DNA from 2 places in the Streptomyces sp. NPDC054841 genome. Region 1 is predicted to be linked to the other one. Evidence: riboswitches for the same ligand, from Rfam matches in the RefSeq annotation. Region 1 holds a riboswitch; the other holds the start of a gene.

Region 1 (3,202 bases):
CTGGCGCCAAGCGCCCATGAGTCTCGCATAGCCCATAAATGCGAAATTTAGACAATCTGACTGGCTGTGCCCGGCTACGCCGCGCCCGTGTTACGCCGCCCGGCCCGCTTCGCATACTCCGCGTACTCGGGGATTTCCACCATCGGCGGCCGCTCCTCGGTGTCCACCGGATGGGTCCGCGGTACGAACCCGTCCTCGCCGCGCTCGAACTGGGTCAGCGCCGGACGCACCAGATGACCCCGGGACAACCGCAGTTGGGCCGTACGGTAGATCGCCGCCGCCATCCGGCCCAGCGCCTGGCTGTCCTGGTGCCGGTGCAGCCGTACGCCCACGTCCACCTGTGCCAGCGCGTCCAGGCCCACCGTGTGCAGCGCGTCCACCAGCAGCCCGAGCTCCACCCCGTACCCCACCGGGAACGGCAGCCGCTCCAGCAGCGAGCGCCGCGCCGCGTACTCACCGCCGAGCGGCTGGACGAACCCGGCCAACTGCGGCCAGTGCAGATTGAGCAGCGGCCGCGCCACCAGCTCCGTCACCCGGCCGCCCTGCCCGGTCCTGCCGGAGGCGGGCGCGTCGACATCGGTGGTCCCGAGCGGCCGCTCGTACATCGCCTTCACGAACTGCACGTCCGGCTCGGTCAGCAGCGGGCCGATGATCCCGGAGACGAAGTCCGCGGAGAACTCCCTCAGGTCCGCGTCCACGAAGCAGACGATGTCGCCGCCGGTCACCAGCAGCGAGCGCCACAGCACCTCGCCCTTGCCGGGCAGCGCCGGTATGCGCGGGAGTATCGCGTCCCGGTGCACCACGCGTGCCCCGGCCGCCGCGGCGACCTCGGCGGTACGGTCCGTCGACCCCGAGTCGACGACCACCAGCTCGTCCACGAGCGGGACCGCCTCCGACATCAGCTCGCGCCGGATCACGGCGACGATCTCCCCGACCGTCGCCTCCTCGTTCAGAGCAGGGAGCACCACGCTGACCGTGGTGCTCTGCTTGGCGGCCAGTAGCTGGTCCAGGGGGCGGTCCGCCACCGACCAGGACCGCCGGGCCAGCCAGCGCTCCACCTCTTCCAGCACGTGATCTCCATCTCGCGGATCGGACGACCATCTCAAGCGTCCGGGGGTTCGGTTACAGTCTTGAACAACGCGAACGGCCGTCGCATGTCGGGGGTCCTCTCGCGAACAACCGAATACCGCTCATCCAGAGGGGCAGAGGGACACGGCCCGTTGAAGCCCCGGCAACCCTCCAGCCGGTTCTCGTCGCACGTCATACGACACTCGCGCGGGGCCCCGGCTAGGGAAGGTGCCAATTCCGTCTCGTGGCGAGATGCGCCGCGAGGAAGATGAGGAGAAAGGGCCTCGCCTCCATGGCTGTGCAGACCGTTGCCACCACCACCGACTCTGTTGATCTCGGCCCCGCCTCCGGGCTCTCCTGCCGCGAATGCGGCGAGCGGTTCGCGCTCGGCCCGATCTTCGCCTGCGAGATCTGTTTCGGGCCGCTCGAAGTCGCGTACGACCTGCCGAGCGGCGACCCGGAAGCCCTGCGCAAGCGGATCGAGAACGGCCCCGAGAACATCTGGCGCTATGCGCCGCTGCTCCCCGTCCCCGCCGACGTGGCGAGCAAGCCGAACCTGAACCCGGGCTGGACCAAGCTCGTCAAGGCCGACAACCTCGCCCGCGAGCTGGGCGTCGACACCGGCAAGCTCTTCGTCAAGGACGACTCCGGCAACCCGACGCACTCCTTCAAGGACCGGGTCGTCGCCCAGGCCCTGGAGGCCGCCCGCGCCTTCGGCTACACCACGCTCTCCTGCTCCTCCACCGGCAACCTGGCGGGCGCGGTCGGCGCCGCCGCCGCCCGGGCCGGCTTCCGCTCCTGCGTGTTCATCCCGCACGACCTGGAGCAGGGCAAGGTCGTCATGGCCGCCGTCTACGGCGGCGAGCTCGTCGGTATCGAGGGCAACTACGACGACGTCAACCGCTTCTGCTCCGAGCTCATCGGCGACCCGGCGGGCGAGGGCTGGGGCTTCGTCAACGTCAATCTGCGCCCGTACTACGGCGAGGGGTCGAAGACGCTCGCGTACGAGATCTGCGAGCAGCTCGGCTGGCGGATCCCCGACCAGATCGTCATCCCCATCGCCTCCGGCTCCCAGCTCACCAAGATCGACAAGGGTCTGCAGGAGCTGATCAAGCTGGGCCTCGTCGAGGACAGGCCCTACAAGATCTTCGGCGCCCAGGCCGAGGGCTGCTCCCCGGTGTCCGTGGCCTTCAAGGCCGGCCACGACGTGGTCAGGCCGCAGAAGCCCGACACCATCGCGAAGTCCCTGGCGATCGGCAACCCGGCCGACGGCCCGTACGTCCTGGACATCTGCCGGCGCACCGGCGGAGCCGTCGAGGACGTCACCGACGAGCAGATCGTGGACGCGATCAAGCTGCTGGCCCGCACGGAGGGCATCTTCACGGAGACCGCCGGCGGCACGACGCTCGGCGTGGCGAAGAAGCTGATCGAGGCAGGCGTCATCGACCCGTCCCTCACCACGGTCGTCGTCAACACGGGTGACGGCCTGAAGACCCTCGACGCGGTGGCCCCCACGACGGGTATGTCCGCTGTCATCCGCCCCAACCTGGACTCTTTCCGAGAGGCTGGCCTCGCATGAGCGTCAACGTCCGCATCCCCACCATCCTCCGCACCTACACCGGCGGCCAGGCCGAGGTCCCGGCGGAGGGCGTGACCCTCGCCGAGGTCATCGCCGACCTGGAGAAGAACCACGCGGGCATCGCGGCGCGGGTTCTCGACGACCAGGGCAAGCTGCGCCGTTTCGTGAACGTGTACGTCAACGACGACGACGTCCGCTTCGAGCAGGGCCTGGAGACGGCCACGCCGGACGGCGCGGGCGTCTCGATCATCCCGGCCGTCGCCGGAGGCTGACCATTCAGCGCAGTGCCGGAGGCTGACCATCCGGCACGGAGGCTGACCATCCGGCACAGTTCCGGAGGCTGACCGTCGGGCGCCGTGCCGGAGCCGTGATCGCCACGCATTGTTAACAGAATTGCCCCCTCCGCAAGCTAAGCGGAGGGGGCAATTCTGCATGGTTGAGCGCGGTAGAGTTGGGAAGTCCCCTCCACTGCTTGTGCCAGACGCATATGAGAATGCGCCCGAGCGCGACAAGAAGCAGCCAAAGTGTTCGACTTCGATGCGGCTTATGCGCGCT
Region 2 (3,202 bases), on a different contig from region 1:
GCCTGGGTCTGCAGCGGCGCGACAAGGACAAGGTGCTGCACGGACGCGAGTCCGGCATCATCAAGCGACTGCCGCACGGTGAGTTCGTCGAGGTCCACGAGCCGCTGACGCAGGAGGCCCTGCACACGCTCACGGCGCACGAGCAGTACGAGCCGCTCGAGATCGGCCCGACGGTCGACGAGAACGGTGTCGAGCGCAAGGTGCCGCTCACGCAGAAGCTCCGGGCGAGGCTCAGCAAGGGCTACTACGGCGAGGGGAACCAGATTCCCAAGCCGACCGCCGAGGAGTTCAAGGAGATCACGAGCGGCCACGGCCACCACTGATCCCACCCACTGATCGCAGCGATCGCCACGGCAGGAGCCCCGTCCACTCGATGGACGGGGCTCTTTGCCGTCCCCCCGCGCTCGATAGGGTGGTGGCATTCCTATACGTACGGACCCAGGAGCGACCATGAGCGCTGTGACCCCCGCAGGAGGCACTACCGCGGCGGGCCTTTCCTGGCCCGGGGTACTGGACTCCCTGCTGTACGGCCGCGACCAGAGCGCGGAAGCCACCGCGTGGGCCATGGACCGGATTCTGCGGGGCGAGGCCACCGACGCCCAGATCGCCGGGTTCGCCGTCGCGCTGCGGGCCAAGGGCGAGACGGTCGAGGAGATCTCCGGTCTCGTACGAACGATGTACGCCCATGCTCGGGTGATCGACGTCCCAGGGGCGACCGTCGACATCGTGGGCACCGGCGGCGACGGCGCGAAGACCGTCAACATCTCGACGATGTCCGCGATCGTCGTGGCCGGCACCGGCGCGAAGGTCGTCAAGCACGGCAACCGTGCCGCGTCCAGCGCGAGCGGCGCCTCGGACGTCCTGGAGAAGCTCGGCGTCAATCTGGAACTGACGCCGGAGCGGGTGGCCGAGGTCGCGGAGGAAGCGGGGATCACCTTCTGCTTCGCCGTGAAGTTCCACCCCGCGCTGCGGCATGTGGCCGCTGCGCGCAAGGAGCTCGGAATCCGTACGACGTTCAACTTCCTGGGGCCGCTCACCAACCCCGCCCGGGTGAAGGCCCAGGCCACGGGCGTCGCCGATGCCCGGATGGCGCCGATCATGGCCGGAGTGCTCGCCGAGCGGGGATCCAGCGCGCTCGTCTTCCGCGGTGATGACGGCCTGGACGAGCTCACCACGACCGCGACCTCCCGGGTGTGGATCGTCCGGGACGGCGCGGTGCGCGAGGAGGCCTTCGACCCCCGGGACGTGGGCATCGAGCTGGTCCCGGTCGAAGCGCTGCGCGGCGCGGACGCCTCGTACAACGCGGATGTCGCCCGCCGGCTCCTCGCCGGTGAGTCCGGCCCGGTGCGGGACGCGGTCCTGCTGAACTCGGCGGCGGCGCTGGCCGCGCTGGAGCCGGGCGGGGGCACTCTGGTGGAGCAACTCCGGGCCGGGATCGCGAAGGCCGCGGAGTCCATCGACTCCGGGGCGGCGAAGCAGGCGCTGGACCGCTGGGTGGCGGTGAGCAACGCGTAACGCCCGGCGGCGGGCGTGCTGGTGCGGGGTCTGTGCGGGCACGGGCCCCGCACCCTTGCGTGCGGGAAGCCATGGCGAGTCGTGGGGCCGTGGGGAGCTGCCGGGAAGTCGCGGTGAAGTCGCGGGCGAGTGACGTCCCGGTATCCGGACACGAGTTGCGCGAGGGCGATCAGCTGGCATAGCTTCGCGACAGGTCATGAGTGACAGCGATTACGGCCCCGGCCCGCTGTCCGGCAACCCTCCGTCCGTGGCGGGGTGCCCCGGGTGAAGACCAGGCCGTGGGCAGCGAGGTCCGCGGCAAGCGCGGACCCCTTGCAACCCCTGGGGTCCTGGTCCTCAAGGGAGCAGTCTCGTGAGCAAGCGAATGCGATAGGGCGCGAAGCCCCTCACTTCAATTCCCTCCGTACGGTGACCGCCGTGCGTCGAGGCAACCCCCGTACGCGGAGCGCCGGTTGGGCCGCTGCCGCACGGGTTCTTGAAGCCGATTCGCCTTTTCCTGCCGGGAGATACCGCCATGTCCGCATGCCCGAACACCGCCGAAGCCACTGCCACCGCCGCCGCCACTGTCACCGCCCCCTCTGCTGTCACCGCCCCCGCCCCCTCTGCTGTCGTCGCCACCGACGCCGACCCCTGCTGTGCCGCCCCGCTGCCGGTACTCGGCCGGGACGTCACCGTGCCGCTCGTGACCGGCGGCGAGGTCACGTATGCCGCCCTCGACTACGCGGCGAGCGCGCCGGCGCTGCAGCGGGTGTGGGACGACGTTGCCGCGTACGCCCCGTACTACGGCAGCGTGCACCGCGGCGCCGGGTATCTCTCGCAGCTCTCCACGGACCTGTTCGAGAACAGCCGTGTGGCGGTGCACGAGTTCCTCGACTGCCGGGACGGCGACCAGGTCGTCTTCACCCGCTCGACCACCGACTCGCTCAACCTGCTGGCCGCCGTACTCCCCGCCGACTGCCAGGTGTTCGTCTTCGAGACCGAGCACCACGCCTCGCTGCTGCCGTGGAGGGACGCCCGCGTGACGTACCTCGACGCGCCGCGCACGCCGGGCGAGGCGGTGCGAACCCTGGAGCTGGCCCTCGCCGACCGTGACCCCTACGGCCCCGCGCTGGTCTGCGTGACCGGCGCGTCCAATGTCACCGGGGAGCTCTGGCCGGTACGCGAACTCACGGCCGCCGCCCACGCCCACGGCGCGCGCATCGTGCTGGACGCCGCGCAGCTCGCGCCGCACCACCCCGTCTCGGTGAAGGACCTGGACGTCGACTGGGTCGCCTTCTCCGGGCACAAGCTGTACGCCCCGTTCGGCTCGGGTGTGCTCGCCGGGCGCGCGGACTGGCTGCAGAAGGCGGAGCCGTACCTGGCCGGTGGCGGTGCCTCGAAGAAGGTCGCGCGACGCAACGACGGTGGCGTGGAAGTGGACTGGCACACCACCGCCGCCCGCCACGAGGCCGGTTCGCCGAACGTCATCGGCGTCTACTCGATCGCGTCCGCGTGCAAGGCGCTGACGGAAGCCGGTTTCGACGCGCTCGTCGCGCGCGAGCGGCATCTGATCGCGAAGGTCCGCGAGGGCCTGGCGGAGGTGCCGGAAGTCAAGATCCTGTCGCTGTTCGGCGACGACGCACCGCGCGTCGGTGTCATCTCCTTCGTGGTGGAGGGCTGGAACAGCTCCCACTTCGCCGCCGCGCTG

Evidence for each region. A riboswitch is a leader RNA that binds a small molecule or an ion and turns the genes downstream of it on or off. The one in region 1 is predicted to bind S-adenosylmethionine.
Region 2: it holds a riboswitch for S-adenosylmethionine, as region 1 does, so the genes downstream of both, ACWGI8_RS25485 (aminotransferase class V-fold PLP-dependent enzyme) here and thrC (threonine synthase) in region 1, are expected to answer to the same signal.

The regions. Positions count from the first base shown of each region.
Region 1 is NZ_JBSGZO010000072.1:21,464-24,665, reverse strand. It holds gene ACWGI8_RS13195 (glucosyl-3-phosphoglycerate synthase) at 75-1,070, opposite strand; SAM riboswitch class I at 1,188-1,343, shown strand; gene thrC (threonine synthase) at 1,337-2,647, shown strand; gene ACWGI8_RS13185 (MoaD/ThiS family protein) at 2,644-2,919, shown strand.
Region 2 is NZ_JBSGZO010000213.1:374-3,575, reverse strand. It holds gene qcrB (cytochrome bc1 complex cytochrome b subunit) at 1-323, shown strand, start outside; gene trpD (anthranilate phosphoribosyltransferase) at 451-1,515, shown strand; SAM riboswitch class IV at 1,708-1,825, shown strand; gene ACWGI8_RS25485 (aminotransferase class V-fold PLP-dependent enzyme) at 2,030-3,202, shown strand, end outside.